DNA from 3 places in the Ornithinibacillus bavariensis genome. Region 2 is predicted to be linked to each of the others. Evidence: riboswitches for the same ligand, from Rfam matches in the RefSeq annotation. Region 2 holds a riboswitch; each other region holds the start of a gene.
The links. A riboswitch is a leader RNA that binds a small molecule or an ion and turns the genes downstream of it on or off. The one in region 2 is predicted to bind cyclic di-GMP.
Positions count from the first base shown of each region.

Region 1 (7,034 bases), 150 kb from region 2:
CATTAGTCAGAGAAAGTAAAAAACAAAATACAGAATTACTTTTCTTCAGTAAAAATGATGTTGACTTTGCAAATAAAACTGTTGCTGCCGATTTCTATAATAATGGAAATTGGGAACGTGTAATTAAGCCCTTTCCTGATGTTATTAATAATGTCGGTAGTGTAAAACAAGCCCATACAGAAAAAAAGCTTAGAAGATTTATTCCATTCACAAGTTTCTTTGTCGGAAACAAATTGTCTTTACCAAAAAGAATCGTACAGCATAGAAAGTTTATTGAGTTATTAGTACCGTTTAGAGTTTGTAGTGACGAAGAAAAAATTTATGACTTTCTTGAGAAAAACGATAAAGTAGTATTTAAATATTTATTAAGTAATAGAGGAGAAAATATTTACTTTATTACTAAAAAAAATAACAGATTTATATTATTGGATCATAAAAAAGAAAGAATCTTGAGTAACGAAGCATTTGAACAATGGATAAAATCCGTAATACTGAAAGAAAAGGATAGCTATATCATACAGAAATATATCCATACACGCACAAAGAATAATGAGCCCTATCACATACGTGCACATGTTCAAAAAGATGGTGAAGGAAAATGGGTATTAACCCATATATATCCTCGTGTTGGGAACAAGAAAAGTAACCTAAGTAACGTTGCTACAGAAGGAAGAGTAGAAAATCTTCATGATTTTATGGTTCATGAATATGGCGAAATAACAGGCTCAAAATATGAGCAAGATATCCTTCGACTTTCTATTGAAGTAGCCCAACACTTAGATAAATTATATGATCTCGCTTTAGACGAGCTAGGTATTGACTTTGCTATTGATGAAAATGGTAAGTATTGGATGCACGAAGCGAATAATGGCCCACAAACTGCCTATCATGAAGAGAAAAGAGCTGTTAATACAATTGCATATGCAAAATATATAGCAAAAAACGGCATTTTCCATACGAACTATTCTCAAAAAATGAAGGCTGGATTCTTTCAATCTAGAACTTCAAGTCTACCTATAGCAGATTTAAATAAAAATCGCACAATAGGAATTTTAATGGAAAAGATTCTGAATGATAATTTAACAGTAGAAATTGTTCACGCTGCACAAAGAAGTAATTTTAATTCATACTTCTTTACACCAACTGACATCGACTATGAAGAAATGGTTATAAGGGGATACTTTTATGAAGATGAAGGGCTTGTCCCAAAACAGGTTCAATTTCCAGATGTTATATTTGATCGTCTAAAGCTACGTGGAGTAGAAAATGCAAATTGGGTGTATGAAGAACTTGAAGAAATTCCTTTTACCAATGTTTGGTCGCCACACAATTACAAGCGTCTTAATTTGTATGCAATACTAAAATCTGATAATAGTATTAATCAGTACCTTTCATTTTATCAAGAAGTAAATCGGACACGAGATATTTTCCAATTCCTCGAAAAATATAGTCGAGTAATTTTACGTGAAAACAAAGCTGGATTTCCACTTTATATTTCAAGGCTATTAGATGGAAAGTACTTATTTACTAATTCTAAACCACAACAGCTATATAACGAAATTCAATTATTAAATAAATTAAAAGAGTTAATTGACGAAGGAAAGTATATTGTGCAAATGGATGATCGTTTAACTGATAATAATGAAGTCTCCTACACTATTAATCTACACATTATTAAGGATGCTACAGCGAATTGGAAGAGTTCTAGTATATATTTGGAAAGAGAAACAGACATGTTAGAAGAAATGTTTGAAGACAATATAGACATAATAATTAAGACTATTGAAGATATGTATTCCCTGGATGCAAGCAGCATTCTTTCTGATGTCAGGGATATATCTGAAAAAGTTGCAAGAAAACTTGATTCGCAATTTAGGAATATATCGGAGCTAAATATCACTTTTGGAATACGTAGCAACAGTGAACTCTGCATCTTAGAGGTTGATCCAAGTGGCCCAAATAAAATCTATCATGCAATAGAATTAGCCGAAAATATTATGCTACTAGCTGACAATGCTACTAGCTGACAATGCTACTAGAATTAATCCATAATAATTAGGAGTGTAGACGAACGAATTAGAAAGAGATGTATACTCTTTTTCTTACACAGTTTTGTTTACACTCCTTTAACTATCTAAAAAGTAGTACGTGATTCACGGAATCCATGCTGTATAACCTACTGAATGATAATTTATAGATTGGAAGGATCCTTATACTTCCTCTTTATGTAAAAAGCGAGAAGCCATATACATAGCTTCTCGCTTACTCATATTATGAAATTAACGAAGTAATTGTAATACTCCTTGAGGCTGTTGGTTAGCTTGAGCTAACATAGATTGTGCTGCTTGAGTTAGGATGTTATTCTTAGTGAATTCCATCATTTCTTTTGCCATGTCAGTATCTCTAATACGAGACTCTGCAGCAGTTAAGTTCTCAGCAGATGCACCTAAGTTATTGATAGTGTGCTCTAGACGGTTTTGAATAGCACCAAGGCTAGAACGCTGTGTAGATACTGTGTTGATAGCATCATCAATTGCTTTTAATTGAGTGTCGAAATCAGTTTCTTCGAAAGCTGTAACATCAATTTCGTTTACTCCTAGAGCTTCTGCTGACATATCACCAATTGTAATATTTAATTGTTGACCACCATTTGCTCCAATTTGTAAAGTACCTTCAAACGTACCATCTAGCAATGCTTTACCGTTAAATTCAGTACGGTCAGAAATACCTTTAGATCCAGCTTCTCCACCTAGTTCTTCAATAAGTGCAGAGATTTCTTTTTGAATTGCTGCTAGATCTTCTGGCTCTTGAGTACCAGTGTTACCAGCTTGAACAGTTAGTTCACGCATACGTTGTAGGATTGCATGAGTTTCGTTTAAAGCACCTTCAGCAGTTTGGATTAAAGAAATACCATCTTGAGCATTCTTAGAAGCCATTTCTAAACCTTTAATTTGTCCACGCATTTTTTCAGAGATTGCTAGACCTGCAGCATCATCTCCAGCTTTGTTGATACGAAGACCTGAAGAAAGTTTTTCTAGTGAGCTTTGAACTGCACCAGTGTTAACACCTAATTGACGGTGTGCGTTTAACGCAGAAATATTGTGATTGATAATCATAATTTTCTTACCTCCATGTAATTGTTTTATTTTTTGCGAGTCACATCCTTATGGCTCGCATGTATAACAACTCATCCTGAGTTATTATCAAATTTGTTTTCTAAATGTTTGGCCTAAACATTTACATTCATCATGATGATGTACCATTTATATCGGCACAAAAAAAATATGTTTAATCTTTTTTGAAAAAAAATTATTATTTTTTGTAGAATCATAGAAACTCACAATAAAAAAAGAAAAAATTTGAACAAAAAAGAGTCCACGGTACTTAAACCATAGACTCTTCCCCAATCATTCCTACTTTTATTCGCTTTTTTCTACGCTCTGCCATTATCTGATTCAATAGTTGATATAACAGCTCTCTATCTTCGTCAAACAGATTGGTGAACTGAACCCCATATCCAAATCTATCTCTATCCGGATATAATTCCTTCCTAACAATTCTACCTTTGACAATGAACATACTATCCTTTAAGGAAAACCGCAGTTTAATCCTAATTTCTTCCTCAATTGGATATTCAAACTCCCCAACAACCTTCACACCACCCACGCTTATGTTCTTCAATACACCATTAAAGAATTTTGGGTTTAATGCTTCATTCTCTATGTCGAGAAATTCTACAAAGCATGGAACATCATCTAAATTTACACGAAAATTTTCTCTAAGGTTTATGCCAGTGAAAGTTGGGTAAGCTGGAGGTTCATTCTTATCCTGGGTAGTTGTGCTTTCCATTGTTAAATGAGGTTTTTGGGATGATTTACGTAATAATAAATATAAAGACAGTATTAATAGGAATACAACTCCCAACAGAATATAAATCCATACTGTGTAATCCATTATCTCACCTCACTTTAATTAAATTTGCTTTCGAAAATAGGTGTGAAGAGTTAATGAAATTTAGGAGAACCCAAGTAGTATCTCCCTAACTATAGTTCCGGCTTTCTTCGGTAGCAAGGCAGCCATCACTCAAACGGTATTAGGCCCTTTGCTTTGCGTCCCTATCTTTCGATAGGTTTGCCTTTTTCGAAAAATATATCTAGTGCCATTATACTATAAATATTTCCATAATTCGACAAATTTTCTATTAAAAATACTAAATAACCATAGCAATTAATAAAAATAATAGAAAAGACCTATTCCATAAGTCCTCTTTAATGGTTAAAGTGTCCCCGGATTATTTTTGAATCTTTTTCTTTCTCTAAACAAAAAAAGCATGCAACAATGCATGCTTCCATTATGTTAAAAGCTTTCGATCCTTCCGATTTGTAAAGCGCATAAATAACATCAGTGATAGTAATACAAGCACCATCAATAATAACGACAATGCTGCACCAAGCTGCCAGTTCATCTCAACTAGGAATGCATCACGAATTACATTTCCAACCATCAACAGTTTACCGCCAGTAAATAAATCCGTTACGACGAATACACTTATTGCTGGTACGAAAGTAATGATGAATCCAGCCAGAATACCAGGGAAAGTCAACGGTAGAGTAACATTCAGGAATGTTTTTATCGGTCTTGCACCGAGATCCTCTGATGCTTCTAAAAAGGTTTTATCCAACTGTTCAATCGATGAATAAATGGGTAATATCATAAATGGCAAGAAACCATAAACTAAACCGATGATAACTCCACCTGGAGAGTACAGCAATGCTAATGGCTCTTTAATAATACCTAAATCCATTAATACATTGTTGATAACCCCTTTATTATTCATTAAGATAATCCATGAATATAATCGAACAAGTAAGTTCGTCCAGAACGGTACCATAACAAGTAAGAGTAATAAGTTTTTCCACTTACCAGCGTGTGCGATAAAATATGCAAATGGATATGCAACAATAAGGCATACGATAGTTGCTACTAATGCCCACCAAATGGATTGCCAAATAACTTTGGCATAAAGTGAGCTGAATGCAGAAGCGTAGGCTTTTGTACTAAACTTATAGATAATAGCACCAAAATCACCATTGGTTGTGAAGCTGATTACCGCAATAAAGATAACTGGTACTACTAAAAATAATGTTAACCAAAACAGACTGGGGGATAACAGTAAATAGGCTTTTTTAAAGCTTTTTCTCATTTAAATTTTCCCCCTTCCTCATTCTTAGTCCTACCACTACTACGACAATTACCATTAATAATATGATGATCGTCGATAATGCGTTAACCTCTGGTGAAACGCCTAGACGTACCATCGAATAAACAAGTACCGGTAACGTATTACTACCAGGCCCTAAAGTAAAGAACGAAATGACAAATTCATCTAATGAAATGGTAAATGCTAACAATGCTCCAGCCATTATCCCAGGAAAAATGAGTGGAAATGTTACTCTCCAAAAGGTCTGCCATTCGTTTGCACCTAAGTCCTTTGCCGCTTCTTCAAGTGAACTATCAAAGGAGGATAATCTAGCTAAAACGACTAGCATTACATAGGAAATCGTGATGGCAACATGACCGGGAATTGCTGTATTCAAGCCTAAAGACATATTTAGTAGTCCATAAATTGCAAGCAATGCTACCGCAACAACAATATCCGGAATAACAACCGGAATATAAAATAGAAACTCAACAGATTTCTTACCAATAAAGGTATAGCGATGTAATGCTAATGCTGCAAGAGTACCTAAAATGGTAGCAATAATAGTGGTAATAACCGCTATATATAAGCTACTTAATGTCGCTCCAATTAGTTGGCTGTTCTTAAATAATGAACCATACCATTCTAGGGTAAAGCCGGTCCAAACCGTTCCTAGCTTAGAATCATTAAATGAAAATATAATCACAAATAAAATAGGGATATAAAAGAATAAAAAGACGAGTAGGGAAAACGAAAATAATATTTTCTTCGTTCTAGCTCTCACATTTTCCACCTACCTTCCTATTAGAAAAGCATAAGACGCCCGGGTATAGACGTACTAACTGTGCCTGGCAATGCCAGGTGGGTCGACGTTGGCCGTAACGACCGATTTTAGTCGACATTCCTTTTATCAAAAGTTAATGTAGAATTATCTTGAACTGAAGGAGTCCGCTAGTGATTGACACATGAAGCTAGACAACTTCGTAATAAACATATGAGAAGAGGATGTCCTAAGTAAGTAATAAACCTTAACTTAAGACAGCCTCTCTATGAAATTCTGAATTATTCAACCTTAGCTTCCTGGAATAAACGGTTCATGTATTGTGTCCGCTCTGTATCAAGTGGAAGGTTCCACTTCGCATTTTTGATGACTTCATCAGGGAATTGCATTCCAGGGCTATTTTTAATTTCATCTGGTAAAATCTTCAATGCTTCATCATTCGGATTTCCATAAGGGATAAATTCCGAAAGCTTTTTACTTACTTCTGGACGTAGCAAGTAGTTAATAAACACTTCAGCCGTGTATTTATTCTTAGCTGTTTTTGGAATTGCCATAGCATCTAGCCACACAATTCCACCCTCTTTAGGAAGAACAAAATCGATGTTTTCATTCTCTAACCAAGCAGTAGATGCAGAACCAGAGTATGCATGTGCAATCCATACTTCACCACTAACTAATCGATCAGATGGTGTTGCATCAAATGCTAATACATTTGGAACTACTTCTTTTAATTTATTAAATCCTTCCTCTAGCTGTTCTTTAGTAGGATCATTCATATCATTACCTAATAGCTGCTGAAGCATATTTGATACTTCTTTAGACTCCTCTAGTAGTGCAACTTTCCCTTTATATTCTGGGTTCCATAGGTCTGCCCAGCTTGTAGGAGGTTCTTTAATGAATTCTTTATTATAAGCAATTCCGTCATAACCGTACATAAATGGTACGGAATATTTATTGTCTGGATCAAATGGCATATCATGCCATGCATCTCCAATATTTTTATAGTTAGGAATATTATCAAAATCAATTTCTAGCAGCAAATCATTATCAACC
Region 1 covers NZ_JBNPWZ010000001.1:535,908-542,941, reverse strand. The annotation lists gene HNR27_RS02450 (YheC/YheD family protein) at 1-2,027, shown strand, start outside; gene hag (flagellin Hag) at 2,280-3,116, opposite strand; gene HNR27_RS02440 (PilZ domain-containing protein) at 3,385-3,954, opposite strand; cyclic di-GMP riboswitch class I at 4,061-4,146, opposite strand; gene HNR27_RS02435 (ABC transporter permease) at 4,352-5,203, opposite strand; gene HNR27_RS02430 (ABC transporter permease) at 5,187-5,984, opposite strand; gene HNR27_RS02425 (ABC transporter substrate-binding protein) at 6,263-7,034, opposite strand, start outside.
Region 1: it holds a riboswitch for cyclic di-GMP, as region 2 does, so the genes downstream of both, HNR27_RS02440 (PilZ domain-containing protein) here and HNR27_RS01735 (diguanylate cyclase) in region 2, are expected to answer to the same signal.

Region 2 (7,034 bases):
CCTAATAACGTTTTTATACTTTCAACACTTTCTAATAAATAGTTAGCCGCATCGTAATATTTTCCTAAGGTATAGTAACATGCACCTAAATCAGCTGTTATACGAGAAATAAGCTCTCTACTTTTAGATTCCTTTGCCAACTCTAAGCTGCTCTCAAGGTAACGTATTGCCATCTTTGGATTTATACCAAACTCTACGATACCTTGTGCATGCTGAAAAATGGATATTAATCGACCAGGTGAATCCCTCCGAATATTCTGTTGAACCTTGATTAATAGCTCTTTAGCTAAAGTATAGTCGCCTTTATGGCAAAGGATGAAGATCACATCGCATATGCTTTCTATATTCATCTGTTTATTTGTAATTTTTTCTGATAGGGACTGGATTTGTTTCACTAAATAGGAATGATTCCGTCCTTCACTCTTTCTCAGTTGATTAATGAGCATATTCAAACTTGATGTATACTTTGAAATATGCTCATGTTCACTATGAAAGGCAATTACCTTCTTGTTATAATAATCCGCTTCTTCATAATTGCCAAGTACTTGAAATAGCTTTGCACAAGTATTATAAAAACTACCAATATCAAAGCCTTTGTTTGGATTTTCTTCTATGTCCTGTCTTAAACGGTTATAATAATGAAAGGCGTCTGAAAAACGATCCATTTCTAGGCTTACTAAGGTTAAAAAGTTCAAAAGCATGAATTTTTCTTGAATCATCTTATAGCGCTCTGCCTTTTTAAGTGCTATATTGAAATGATCAAAGGCAGTTTCAAAATCATATTTATTCAAATTAGCTTCGGCAATATTAATAAGACCAAAGACTTCACTAGTAAAAATGCCGTATTCTTCACTTAAATTTTTAACTTGCAGATGGTATTCCATCGCTTTATCAAAATCTTCATAAACCTCCGCGTAAACGGCACCAATATTGTTGAGTGCCAGTAATACACCTCTTGTATAGTCAATTTTCTCTAATGCACGAATCGATTCATGGTATGCTGCCAAAGCTTTTTCAGGCTTTCCGGTATGGACATAGATAAACCCTAACGTTCGATAGGCATTACCTTTTACTTTATTAAATCGCTCTCCGCATTCTTCAATTACCTCAATTAATAAGTCTCTTGCCTCTGCAAGGTAATTCTCATCTAATAATAATAGGGCGCGGATACGCTTTATATCTAATCGAGCCTCTTCATCTGGATTACTATCCAGTACCTGTTCAATTCTATTAATATACTCCAATACCTTGTCATTGGCATATAAGAGAAGATTAGCATTTGCTAAATTTAGATACACATCTACGATATTTCTTGCAAATCTATCAGAGGTTGATAAATCTTCCGCATCATGAAGATATTCAAGTGCTAGTGGAATATCACCTGTATCCGCAAGTAGTGCACCAATTTCTATTAATAACTCTGTTTTTTCCTTCTGATTTTCGGTTAAATTTAGAATACAAATTAAGTTATCAATTTGAGCCTTCGTATTATGGAGAGACTTCATTTTAGCTGCATTTAATCGATAGTAGGCTTTCACTTTAGAAATCTCATTTGCCTGACCATAGTGATAAATTAGTTCATCATAATTAGTGAGGGTTGATAGCTCTAACCTTTCCTCCAGCATTGCTGCTGCTTTGCGATGTTTTTCAATTTTTTCTTCTGGCAAAACCTTGTCATAAACAATATTTTTCAATACCTTACTACGAAAATCATATAGATAGGAGCTATCACCGATTAGACGTTGGATGACACCTCTTTTTCCTAGAATTTCTAAGCTTTCTTCTAAACTGTTGCAGGAAGAGATAAACTGCTCAATCATTTCCATGGAAATTGGTTTTTGAAAAATAGAAATAACCTTTAGTATCTCTATACTAAAGGAATCAATATCCTTTAGCTGGTTTACTAGTGCTTGTTCTACACTATCTGGTAATTCCAGTAAGCTATAGTTGCTTTCCTCCGGCAAATCAATATTCCATCTAGCTGTAGACTCATGTATATAGATAATATGACGACTATAGAGATCCTTCATAATTTCGGTGATAAACAAAGGATTACCATAGGATTGACTATAAATTCTACGTGACAAATTCTTCGGAACAAACGGCATTGTCAATATACACTGAATCATATCACCAGTTTCCGCTTCATTAAGAGGCTCTAACCGAATCGTTTCCGAATCTGGTCTCTTTTTCATATTACTAACAAATTCCAAGGCAACAGAATTCCAGGAAGCTTCGCTGTCGTCACACGAAAATATCAATGTTAAATTTGTATTTTCTAGAACCTCGGAACACAAATAATGAAATGTATCAATGGTAAGATCGTCAGCTAAATGTATATTATCGATAACAAATGCTGTCGGACGGTTTTGGATACTTTCACTAATAAAGCCTGAAATTCGATTTAAAAAGCGATACTTGGATATCTCTTCATTCTTATGATGGACATTTACATTCTTCTCCGTTAATTCTGGAAAATACTTCCCTAACTCAACACTATATTTTTCAACAATATGTTGATCCGTTTCCATTATTAACTTCTTAAAAATGTCTATCCAGACTTTATTGTGGCCATCTGCAAGACCATTCAAGCTAAAACTCGAATAAACGCTAGCTTTACTAAGATCAAACAAGAAGTTAATTTCCTGTAGCAAGCGTGTCTTCCCAATTCCATTGGTACCTTGCACAAAAAAGATTCGATTTCCTGACTGATAAGAAACCATTTTTTCATAGGCACGTAAAATAGCATTTACTTGATTTTCTCTACCAATTAATTTGGTGTAAATGTTCAACCCCTCATACTCCTCTTTATGAACGATAGAGTAATTCGTATGCAATAATAAATTTAACTCTTCAATAACGTCATAAACAGAATCGAATTCAAATCCCTCTTTATGAAGCAATTTTTCAAGTAAGGAAATTAATTGTAATATATTGGGGTCATTCGTTTCTAATGACAACTGAGATAACTCATCTATTGGACTGTACAAAAATGGCTTTCCACAAAGCATAGCTAATAGAATAACAGCTAAGGAATAGATATCTGATTTGACATTTGGCTTCATCCCCGCTAAAACCTGGGGTGAAATCAAGAAAGTATACTCCATCTTTTCTTCCTGGAGAAGTTTTCTACCCTCGACAGTAGCAATATCCTGAAGTAGAATATGATACTCTCCATTTTCTGCTAAGACTTTCAAGTTATCCCAATTCAGTGCCCCATATACAAAGCCTTTTTGATGCAAATAGTACACCGCCGAACATAAATCTAGGAACAAATCCATCTTTTGACGGAAGTTTATTCGACCAATTACAGTAAATAACTCTTCTGCATTGTCATGGTAATCAGAAGTATAGAAGTATTGTGGCTCTGCTTGTCTCTCTTTATCTACATAGGATAAGGAATTAAAGCTATAATTTCTAACAATTCTTCTATTAGTCAAGTTCTTTATATCTATAAACCTATCAATGAAAAATTCAATAATTGATTTGGGTGAGTATTCTGAACTCAATAGGTGTAATAAAAGTACCTTATTATCATCTCGCATATCATACACTAAATAATGTGTGGCTAGCTTGTCTTGTTTTAGTAGCTCTTTTATCCGATATCTGTTATTAATTATTTCCACCATTTTCACCCCCAGGTAAAAGAGTCCGCTTTATTCACGGATAACATAATAAACATTTCAAATCAAACGTAATTACGTAAGAAACCGGGTGTAAACTTTTAATTATGTGAAATACAATATTATAAACCTTCCTCTATATAACAAAAATGACTATTCAAATAAGTGAATAGCCAAAAAGAAACAAACGTTTTGGCAGCTAGGCTATCATAGGCATGCTTGATGCACCTTAGATCCTCGGCTTTGCGTCCTACTCTTTCGAATAGTTTGCCTTTTTCAACATTCTATTATTAAATTACTGCTACTTAATACCTATTTTACATCAATCTTTCGATAATTCAATGGTTTATACTAATATAATGTATAACTATATTTCTTTCTGCCATTCCTATTACAGAAAAAAGAAAAAACATCTGGCTTTAATACCAGATGTTTAACTTTCTTTTATTGGTTTCAAATCTTTATCGTATTTAACAACCTTCTACCTAAGTGTATTTTTTTACATATTCCTAAAACTATCCTGTTCAACACTTCTCATGAGAGCTGTATTCTTCACTAATCTAGACAGTACTTTTATGTATTACTGGACTATCTGGAATCTCCACGAAGATAGTCTAATCTAGTTCAGCTTATGAAAAAGCAAACCAAAATTAAGATAATACTTTTGCGAAGGATTCTTTAATCCGATCAAGATTAAATGGTTTTACAACAAAATCATTCGCTCCGGCTTGAATGGCATCCACTACCATACCCTGTTGTCCCATTGCAGAGCACATAATAATTTTTACGCCTGGTAAGAGCTTTTTAATTTCTCTAGTAGCTTCAACACCATTTAATTCAGGCATTGTTATATCCATCGTTATTAGGTCTGGCTGTAATTCCTTCGCCTGTTCAATTGCTATACGGCCGTTTTCCGCTTCCCCTACCACTTCATGTCCTAATTTAGTAACAATATCTTTCAGCTGCATTCGCATAAATGCAGCATCGTCTGTAATTAATACTTTTGCCATGAGGTACCTCCACTTAGTTAGCTAAAACTTCTTGTAGCTCTTCTTTTTCTTCCAGTGCTAATACTCGTCCTAAATCTAATAATATTAATAATTCATTCGCAAGTTTTGCTACACCTTTGATATAATCTTTATGAATAACGCCACCCATTGCTTTAGCGTCTTCGATTATCTCCATTTCAATGTCTATTACATCTGTTGCAGCATCCACTATCAATCCAACCTGAATATTATCGATATTCACAACAATAATACGATTGGAATCTGTTTGTGCTGTTTGTTCCATTTGTAGACGTTCCTTTAAATCAAGCACTGGAACTGTTTCACCATGAAAGCTAAAAATCCCTTTTATGAAAGAAGATGTACCTGGAACCTTAGTAATTTCTTTCATTTTTTCAATTGAAATAACTTGTTGAATATTCGCCCCAAACCGTTGACCGCTCAAGCTGAATACAATTACCTTCATTGTTTCTTCCATTTCAAGGCCTCCTATCATTTATTTCACCAAAGCATTTGGGTCCACAATTAAACAAACCTCACCATTTCCTAAAATAGTAGCGCCAGAAATAGCAAATACATTCTTTAGGTAGTTACCTAAGGATTTCAAAACAATCTCCCGTTGACCTAAGAACGAATCTACTAATAAGCCTGCTTGCTTGTCTCCCTTTTGAATGATGACAGCAGAATTGCTGGCTTCACTTTGCCCTGATACTCCATAAACCTCTTGCAAGGACACTAAAGGAACAATATGTCCTCTGAAGTCCAGTACCTTTTGACCATGTACATATTTAATATCCTTATCACCAAGAGCCACCGTCTCAATAATAGAAGAAAGTGGTATCGCAAATTTCTCATTACCAACGTTTACTAGTAACGTTGATAAGATGGAAAGTGTGAGAGGCAACTGAATAGAAAACTTACTTCCTTTTCCAGGTACTGATTTCACTTCAATCGAACCACCTAAAGACTCAATCTTGTTCCTTACAACATCTAGTCCAACGCCACGACCAGAAATATCGGAAATTTGATCAGCGGTACTAAATCCTGACGCAAATATCAGGTGATATACCTCTTCATCAGTTAAATGCTTAGAATTCTCAGGACTAATAAGGCCGTTCTCGATTGCCTTAGCCTCTACTTTTTCCCGATTGATACCCGCACCATCATCTTCAATATCAATAAAGACATGGTTTCCACTATGGTATGCTTTTAGAGATATTCTTCCTTCTTCCGATTTACCACTCTGCTTTCGTGCCTCTGGTAATTCGATACCATGGTCAAGAGAGTTACGAATCAAATGTACTAATGGATCGCCTATTTCATCAATGACCGTACGATCTAACTCGGTTTCACTACCCTCAATTTCCAAAGCTATTTTTTTATGTAATTCCTTGGATAAATCACGGACCATGCGTGGAAAACGATTAAACACTTGCTCAATTGGCACCATTCGCATAGCAAGCATCATACCTTGCATGTTCTCTGTCACACGGGCTAAATTTTCTACTGTTTCTCTAAGTTCTTGATCATGATAACGATGGGATATATCTTCTAATCTACTGCGGTCTATAATGACTTCTTCAAATAGATTCATCAGTCCATCAATACGTTCGATATTGACACGAATTGTTTTCGAGTGCTTAGGCTTATTCTGTTCTTGTTTTCCCTTTTCTGAGGACTGGGTCGTTTCATTTTCTTTCTTCTCCGTCTTTTTTTCTAGGGAAACATCTTGTAATTCCACATGATGTATCTCAGAAACTCGTTCTATCGTTTTCTTGACCGTTTCTTTTGATTCAGACGTAATAAAAAGAAGGGTAAAGGTATTTTCAAAATTTCCTTCTTCAATTTCCTCTACTTCTGGATTCGTTTTAATTACCTCACCAATTTTTTCAAGATTGTCAAATACCATATAGGCACGAGGTCCTTTTAATACACAATCCTCATTAAGTTGAACGGTGATTTGGTAAGGGTGATACCCACTACTAATTGCCTGCGAGATAACTGTTGATTGATATTCATCTAACTGGATAGAAAGAGAAGGTAATTCTTCACCTTTCTCTAGACTTACTTCAGTAGTTGCTACCTTCCCATTCTCTAATTCTTGTAATTGAGATACTAAAGCAGTAACATCCTTTTTCCCATCATTCCCATCACTGACAGACTGAACCATTTCCTCAAGTGCTCCTATCGCTGAAAAAGTGATATCGATAACCTTTGTAGATACCTCTAATTCATGATGGCGAATTTTATCCAGAACATTTTCCATTTGATGGGTAAGCGAGGCAATATCTTCGTAACCCATTGTTGCTGACATTCCTTTTAGCGTGTGTGCAGAGCGAAATATCTCCTGAACAATATCAATTTCTGTTGGTTCATTTTCTAATCTTAGTAGATTATCATTAAT
Region 2 covers NZ_JBNPWZ010000001.1:381,154-388,187, reverse strand. The annotation lists gene HNR27_RS01735 (diguanylate cyclase) at 1-3,629, opposite strand, end outside; cyclic di-GMP riboswitch class I at 3,815-3,905, opposite strand; gene HNR27_RS01730 (response regulator) at 4,274-4,633, opposite strand; gene HNR27_RS01725 (chemotaxis protein CheW) at 4,647-5,108, opposite strand; gene HNR27_RS01720 (chemotaxis protein CheA) at 5,127-7,034, opposite strand, start outside.

Region 3 (7,034 bases), 170 kb from region 2:
ATACCAAATCGCTGATAACCTTTTCTTCCAAGATCCTGAATGGTTGTTCTTAAACCTGGTCGAATAACCCGAAAGATTTCCGTTGAATTCATAAAAAGTCAACACCTCTCTCTAATGGGCTTAACAGCTAGTCCCTCGTTCCATAATGCTTCATTTAGTCTTTTCGCAAAATGTACGGCCTGTGGATGGTCACTATGAATACAAACCGTATCCGCTACAAGGGGAATCAACGTTCCATCAATGGCGCAGACTGTACCTTTTAATACCATTTGTTTCACCTGTTCCACTGCTTGCTTTGGATCATGAATCAAGGCATTATGATGTGATCGTGGTGTTAATGAGCCATCAGGTTGATAAGTCCTATCTGCAAAAACTTCCGAAGCAACTGCTAATCCATACCTTTCCCCTGCTGCTACAAGCTCACTGCCAGCTAAACCATATAAAATCAGTGTTTGATCCAAATCCTTAATAGACTTCGCAATTGCATCTGCTATTTCACGCTTTTTTGCAGCGGCATTATATAGAGCTCCATGTGGTTTTACATGTGTCATTGGTACTTGGTGTATTTGACAAAATGCCTGTAGACTACCTATTTGAAAAATCATAAAATGATAGATTTCTTCTGGTGTATATTCTACATAACGCCTCCCAAATCCCTCTAGATCTGGATAACCAGGATGTGCCCCAATAGCAAGCCCATGTTCCTTGGCAAGTCTTACTGTACGGTCCATTACATTTGGATCGCCTGCATGGCCTCCACAAGCTATATTTACCGAAGATATGGCCGTCATTAAATCCTCATCATAGCCAAAGGAAAAGTGTCCAAAGCTCTCTCCCATATCACAGTTCAAATCGATGCTCTTTTTCATTTACAATCACCTCACTATTTTTACTTGAAAGGTGCTATCTTGAATTATTTCTTTATATTCGCTCTCTGTAATACGATAAAACTTCACCCAATCACCAGGCTGAAATAAAAAAGCCTTTTGCGCTTGAGCTGGATTATATATCTCAACAGGTGTCCGTCCAATAATATTCCAACCTCCAGGAGAATCAATTGGGTATATTCCTGTTTGTCCATGCGCTATACCAACAGAACCTGCTGGTACTATAGCCCTCGGTTTTTCTAATCTAGGTGCAGATAATCTATGATTAAGACCTCCTAAATAAGGAAACCCAGGTAAGAAGCCAAGCATATAAATGAGATAGGTTGGTTCTTCGTGGAGGGCAATGATTTCTTCTTCCGAGATGCCCTTCGAATTAGCGAGTTTTTGTAAATCTGGTCCATGTTCTCCCCCATACAATACTGGGATAAAGATGGTTCTTTGATCTATTGGGGAATCATTATCAGTTTCCTGTGCAAGCAAACTGATTCTTTCTACTAATTCCTGATATAGAATAATACTTGGATCGTAATAAATCGTAACCGAATTATACGAGGGAACCCATTCTACTACTCCTTTTAAGTTAGAACTTTCAAGTTTCAAGCAAAATTGATTTATCTTTATATTCGTTTCCAGAGAAACATCTGCCGAAAATTGAATGATTACAGCCTGATCCCCATTCGGTTGAATTTGCATGACTATTCCTCCACTTACACAAATTTGTTACGACCTGCCCCTAATCCAAAAGTAATAACTAAAACCGTAATAAATATTAATGTTATTAACGGAAGAGTCCAGGCATGGGTAATATCAAATAAAAATCCAAATAACATCGGGCCAATAGCTGCCAATAAATACCCAAGCGACTGAGCCATTCCAGATAAATTAGCAGCTTGACGAGCATTTCGAGAACGGAGTCCTAATAATGTAAGTGCTAATGGAAACGTACCACCCAAGCCAATACCTAAGAATACAATACTGATAAACATGGCCATATGCGAATTACCAAGTAATAATCCCAAATAGCCACAAATTGACGATATGCCTAGCAGTACGACTAGCAACCGTTGGGAAGAATATTTTCCAGCTAATACCGGAACAAAAAAACTTGCCGGCAGACCGATGAATTGCATTAATGATAGCATCCATCCCGCAGCCTCCATACTAACACCTGTTGCATGCAAAATTTCTGGCAACCATGAAATCGTCACATAAAATAGAAATGATTGTAATCCCATATAAAAAGCTATTTGCCATGCTAATGCATTACTCCATAAGCTATGGGAGTTATCTGCAAAATTAAGAGAATCAACGTTTTTATTTCCGTTTTCTTTTCTGGCAAGATAGAACCATATTACAATACCAAGTAGTGTTGGGATAACCCACACGAAAAGTGCAAGGTTCCATCCTAATTTGAACCCACTGGCTAAAGGCACGCTTAACCCAGAAGCTAGAGCGGCAAAGGTTCCCATTCCCGTCGAGTACACACTGGTCATCAATCCAACCTTCAAAGGAAATTTTTCCTTAATAACCCCTGGTAATAGCACATTACACACTGCAATACCAATACCAACCAGAATCGTTCCAACGACCAATAAAAAAATCATGGATATTGATCTTAAGGAAATTCCAATTGTGAGAATCATTAAGCCCCATAGCATTGTACGCTCATTTGAGAAACGATTGCCTAGCTTAGCTGCAATAGGTGACATAAACGCAAAGGCAAGTAGAGGCAAGCTAGTTAACAGACCTGCACTCCAATTTGTTAATCCTATATCATCCCGAATGGTTGTAATGAGAGGTCCAACAGAAGTAATTGCCGGACGTAGATTAAAGGAAACAATAATTATTCCTGCAATTAACATAAATTTATATAGCTGGTCTTCTTGTACGTGCTGTTGATTTAAGTCCAAAAGTTGTTACCCCCTCCGATATATTGCTTCATTTACTATAGCATATTGGATAAGCTATAGGGAAAGATGGCGGATTGGAATTTTTGAAGAAATGAGTATTAGAAAAAAAATCAGCGTTATTCATTACAAAAAATTGGAGTAATACATCTTTAGGAAGCAATGAAGATATTTCCTCGGAAATAATCCTTTAATGTCAAAAAATGACAAAAGCTTATTAGGCGGAGTTTCTTAATTATTATGGAAATTTATGAAGATTTTACAATTGCGTTTAAAAAAGGTCGATTTAGACTATCTTTCTATCTTTTCGTACAGCTTATGTAATCGCTAATTTCTCCTTTTAAAAATGGACAGAGTTAAATCCTCTGTCCATTTAGATACTATAGCGTTATCCACTTATTTTTAATGGCCTTAATCACTGCATTTGTACGATCAGAAACATGTAACTTTTTTAGAATGGAACTTACATGATTATTAACCGTTCTCGTTGAAATAAACAATTCTTTAGCAATGCTACAATTGTTAAGCCCTTTCCCAAGCTCTTCAAGAACCTTCCATTCCTGTTCAGTTAATATCCCTTTTGGTCTTTCCGGTTCTTCGCTAGTGAGTTTAACATAATCCTTTAATAATACAGCAGATAGTTTAGGATGGATATACTGCTGATCTTGCAGTATGGAATTAATAGCAAAGATAAGTTCACTTAATTCCATCCCATTATAAAAATAACCATTCAAGCCATATCGAAAAAAGTCTCGTAATACATTTTGATCGCCCTCAGTTGCCCAAATTGCAATTCTGGTACTGTGACTACGACAATCTTCTATAATTTTTTTACAATCTACATTTGCATGTATGTCCACTAAGAGCAGATCAGTTTGATACGTACAAGTAGTTTGTTTCTCAAGCTCCCTTGAGCTTACTGCATTCCATGAGTGCTCTGGCAATTTCTCTTGTAGTTTTTCTATTATGATATCCCGCACTAAATCTTTTTCTTTAACTACTGTTATCACACTCATTCATTTATCCCCCATCCAAGTAACTGTATTGCCTTGTACCTAAATGGCGCTATGTATAGACTCCCCATACTTAACAAGAAAAAAAGCTATTCCAAAAAATAGAATAGCCGGTGTCAATATCATATGGATACATCCATCTCGGCAACCAGGCTATCATAGTCTTTCAACCTTAGACCCTAGGCTTTGCGTCCTACCTTTTCAGATAGTTTGCCTTTTACAAGTGTTCATTTTTGATTTAAAAACACAAAGTCAATGTTATCGAACTTCTTATAAAAAAGCAACCGAGAGATATTGGAAATTTAATTCGCTCTTAAAAAACCAGTTATTTTGGAACAAAATGGCAATAACTGGTATATATGTTATAGTCTGAACTTACGAATGAGTTGATTTAATTCTTCTGATTGCTCCGCTAATTGCTCGGAACTAACTGCTACTTCTTCCATAGAACTCCTAACTTGTTGTGCAGAGGCAGTAGTTTGCTCTACTCCTGCAGCAGCTTCCTCAGAAATAGCTGCTATCTCCTGGATAGAGCCATTCATCTCTTGACTATTAGCTGCAATAGTTGTTAGATTATTCGTTATCGTAGAAATACCTTTAGCCATACTTGAAATAGCTTGATTGATTTTAGTAAAGGTCTCATCTGTTGCTCCAATGTTTACTGTTCCAACCTGAACTTCTTTATACCCTTCTTGTAGGGACTCTGTCACAATTGTCGATTCGACTTGAATATTAGTCACAATTTGCGTAATATCGCTAACTGATAAAGAGACCTGCTCTGCTAGTTTTCGAACCTCATCTGCAACTACTGCAAATCCTTTACCATGTTCGCCAGCCCTTGCTGCTTCTATTGCTGCATTAAGTGCTAATAAGTTTGTCTGATCAGCAATAGCTTTGATCACTGAAACTAGATTAGATATGTTTTGTGTATGTGTATCTAAACCTTCAACCTTCTTGACAGCATCATGAACAATTTGATCAATTTTATACATTTGCTTGGTTGAAGATTTCATTAAGCTACTCCCTTCATCGGTTAGCTGTAATATTTCTTTTGAATCTTTTTCAATATGTTTGCTTTTCTCATTCGCTTCTTGTACACGAACTGAAAAGGAATTCATCACAGCTGATAGATCTCCAGCACTATTCGCTTGGTTTTCTGTTCCAGAAGCTAATTCGTCCATAGTGGATGCAATTTGCTCTGCACCCTCACGTACTTCATTGGCGGATTGTGTTAACTCTATACTCTGACCAGAAACCATATCTGAAACTACATTAATTTGGTTAAGCATCGCTCGCATATTTTCATGCATTTCATTTGTAGCAACAACTAATTGGCCTATTTCATCTCTTGTGCTTGTAACCAATGCATCTTGATATAGATCCCCCGAAGCCATTTGCTTCATTTTGATCATTACTTTTTTTATAGGAGTGGTAATTGTTTTAGAAGTGATAATTGCGATTATCACTCCTAAAATAATCACCAGTATTGAAACTATAAAGCTAGTAACCGTACTTAAGGTTCCGTTTTTAATGACTTCCTGTCCTTGTTCAATAATAAGCTCCTCTCTCAATTTAGCGGAATCTTTAAACCCATTGATTATCTCACTTTCTAGTGGGTTTACTTGATCCTGCATAATTCTTAAGGCTGCTTCTTTATTTCCACTGTCATATTCTGAAAAAGCTTCATTGATTAATGTTCCCCATTCAACCTTCTTATCAATTAATGCCTTAATATCCTTTGAATCACTTAATTCCATGATTATATTTTCCAGATTGATACTTTCCTCTATTTGCTCTTCAAATAAGTCTCTAGCATGATAATCATCATATAAAAAATATGATCGAACTAGCCCAGCTCGATTTACCATGTTAAAGGAAATCTCTTCATCAGCAATTAACAAAGGTACTTGTTTATTAATCATTTCCTTTGTATTCTCAACAGCTTTATTTATATTCGTTAAGATGAATAATGCCAATAGTAACACTAGAACTATTACTGCTAAAAAGCCAAATAAAACCTTCGTTCTCACACTCTTAAAATTAAATAAATTCTTCACCTATAGATACCTCTCTTCTGTAGTTTTCCTTAATGACGAGACAGAGGTTATACGTTAAAGGTACTGCCCACACTAAGACCTATCCTCTATATCGAGATGGATTGCACGATTCTTAATAGTAATTGCTAAGAGATTACTTGGTAATATTATCCAAGAAAACACAAAAAAGAGTAGCACCTGCAATATTATTACAAGGAGCTAACTCTTTTTGTAAAGTATTACTGAATGGATAAATGAAGTAATTTTTATTTTTCAATTTTACCTGCAATATCGTAATTCGGTAAAATTAACACTTCAACACGACGGTTTTTGGATCGATTTTCCGTACTATTGTTAGGAACAATAGGTTTATATTCACCATATCCCTTTGCACTAAATTTATCTGGATCAAGTTGCTTATTATCTAGAATTAATGTCATAAAGTTAACAGCTCGCATTACACTTAGTTCCCAATTAGAACCAAACTTTGCGTTATTCATCGGAACGTCATCCGTATGACCACTAATGACAACCTGATGTGGAGGATCGGTGATCAATAGTTGGGAAATTTCTTTGGCGATTACCTTACCATCCTTATTAACATCAGCACTTCCTGGTTCAAAGGTAACATCATTCATTATCGATATCATCAGTCCTTCTTCGGAAAGCTGTGTTGCTAGTGATTCTGTTAAATTATTTTCGTGAATATAGTTATTAATTTTTTCTTGCAATTCCTGTAGATTTAGAACCTCTGTAGTTCCTTCATCAGGCTTTTCTTCCTCATTTTCTTCCTTTTCTTTGCTATCATCCTCAACCGGTATAGGTTGTTCCATGATACCAGGACTTCCACTAGAAAATTCTGTTCTAAATACAGATGCCATCTCTTTGAACTTTTGAGTATCAATCTCACTCATTGCAAAGAGAACGATAAACAATGCTACAAGTAGCGTCAATAAATCGGAGTAGGGGAGTAACCACGATTCATCAACATGATGATCATCATGTTTTTTCTTATTCTTCCTCATTACCCTGCTCCTGATTTAACATATCAAATTCTTTTGATGTTAGATAAGAACCAAGCTTATCCTTAACAATTTTAGCTGACTCCCCAGTGGCAATGGATATAATACCTTCGATCATGATTTCTTTAACTTCAATTTCTTTTTTAGACTTTTGCTTTAGTTTGTTTGC
Region 3 covers NZ_JBNPWZ010000001.1:546,801-553,834, reverse strand. The annotation lists gene HNR27_RS02500 (5-oxoprolinase subunit C family protein) at 1-92, opposite strand, end outside; gene HNR27_RS02495 (LamB/YcsF family protein) at 99-869, opposite strand; gene pxpB (5-oxoprolinase subunit PxpB) at 876-1,580, opposite strand; gene HNR27_RS02485 (CynX/NimT family MFS transporter) at 1,595-2,797, opposite strand; gene HNR27_RS02480 (response regulator transcription factor) at 3,175-3,810, opposite strand; cyclic di-GMP riboswitch class I at 3,948-4,032, opposite strand; gene HNR27_RS02475 (methyl-accepting chemotaxis protein) at 4,170-5,864, opposite strand; gene motB (flagellar motor protein MotB) at 6,110-6,868, opposite strand; gene motA (flagellar motor stator protein MotA) at 6,855-7,034, opposite strand, start outside.
Region 3: it holds a riboswitch for cyclic di-GMP, as region 2 does, so the genes downstream of both, HNR27_RS02480 (response regulator transcription factor) here and HNR27_RS01735 (diguanylate cyclase) in region 2, are expected to answer to the same signal.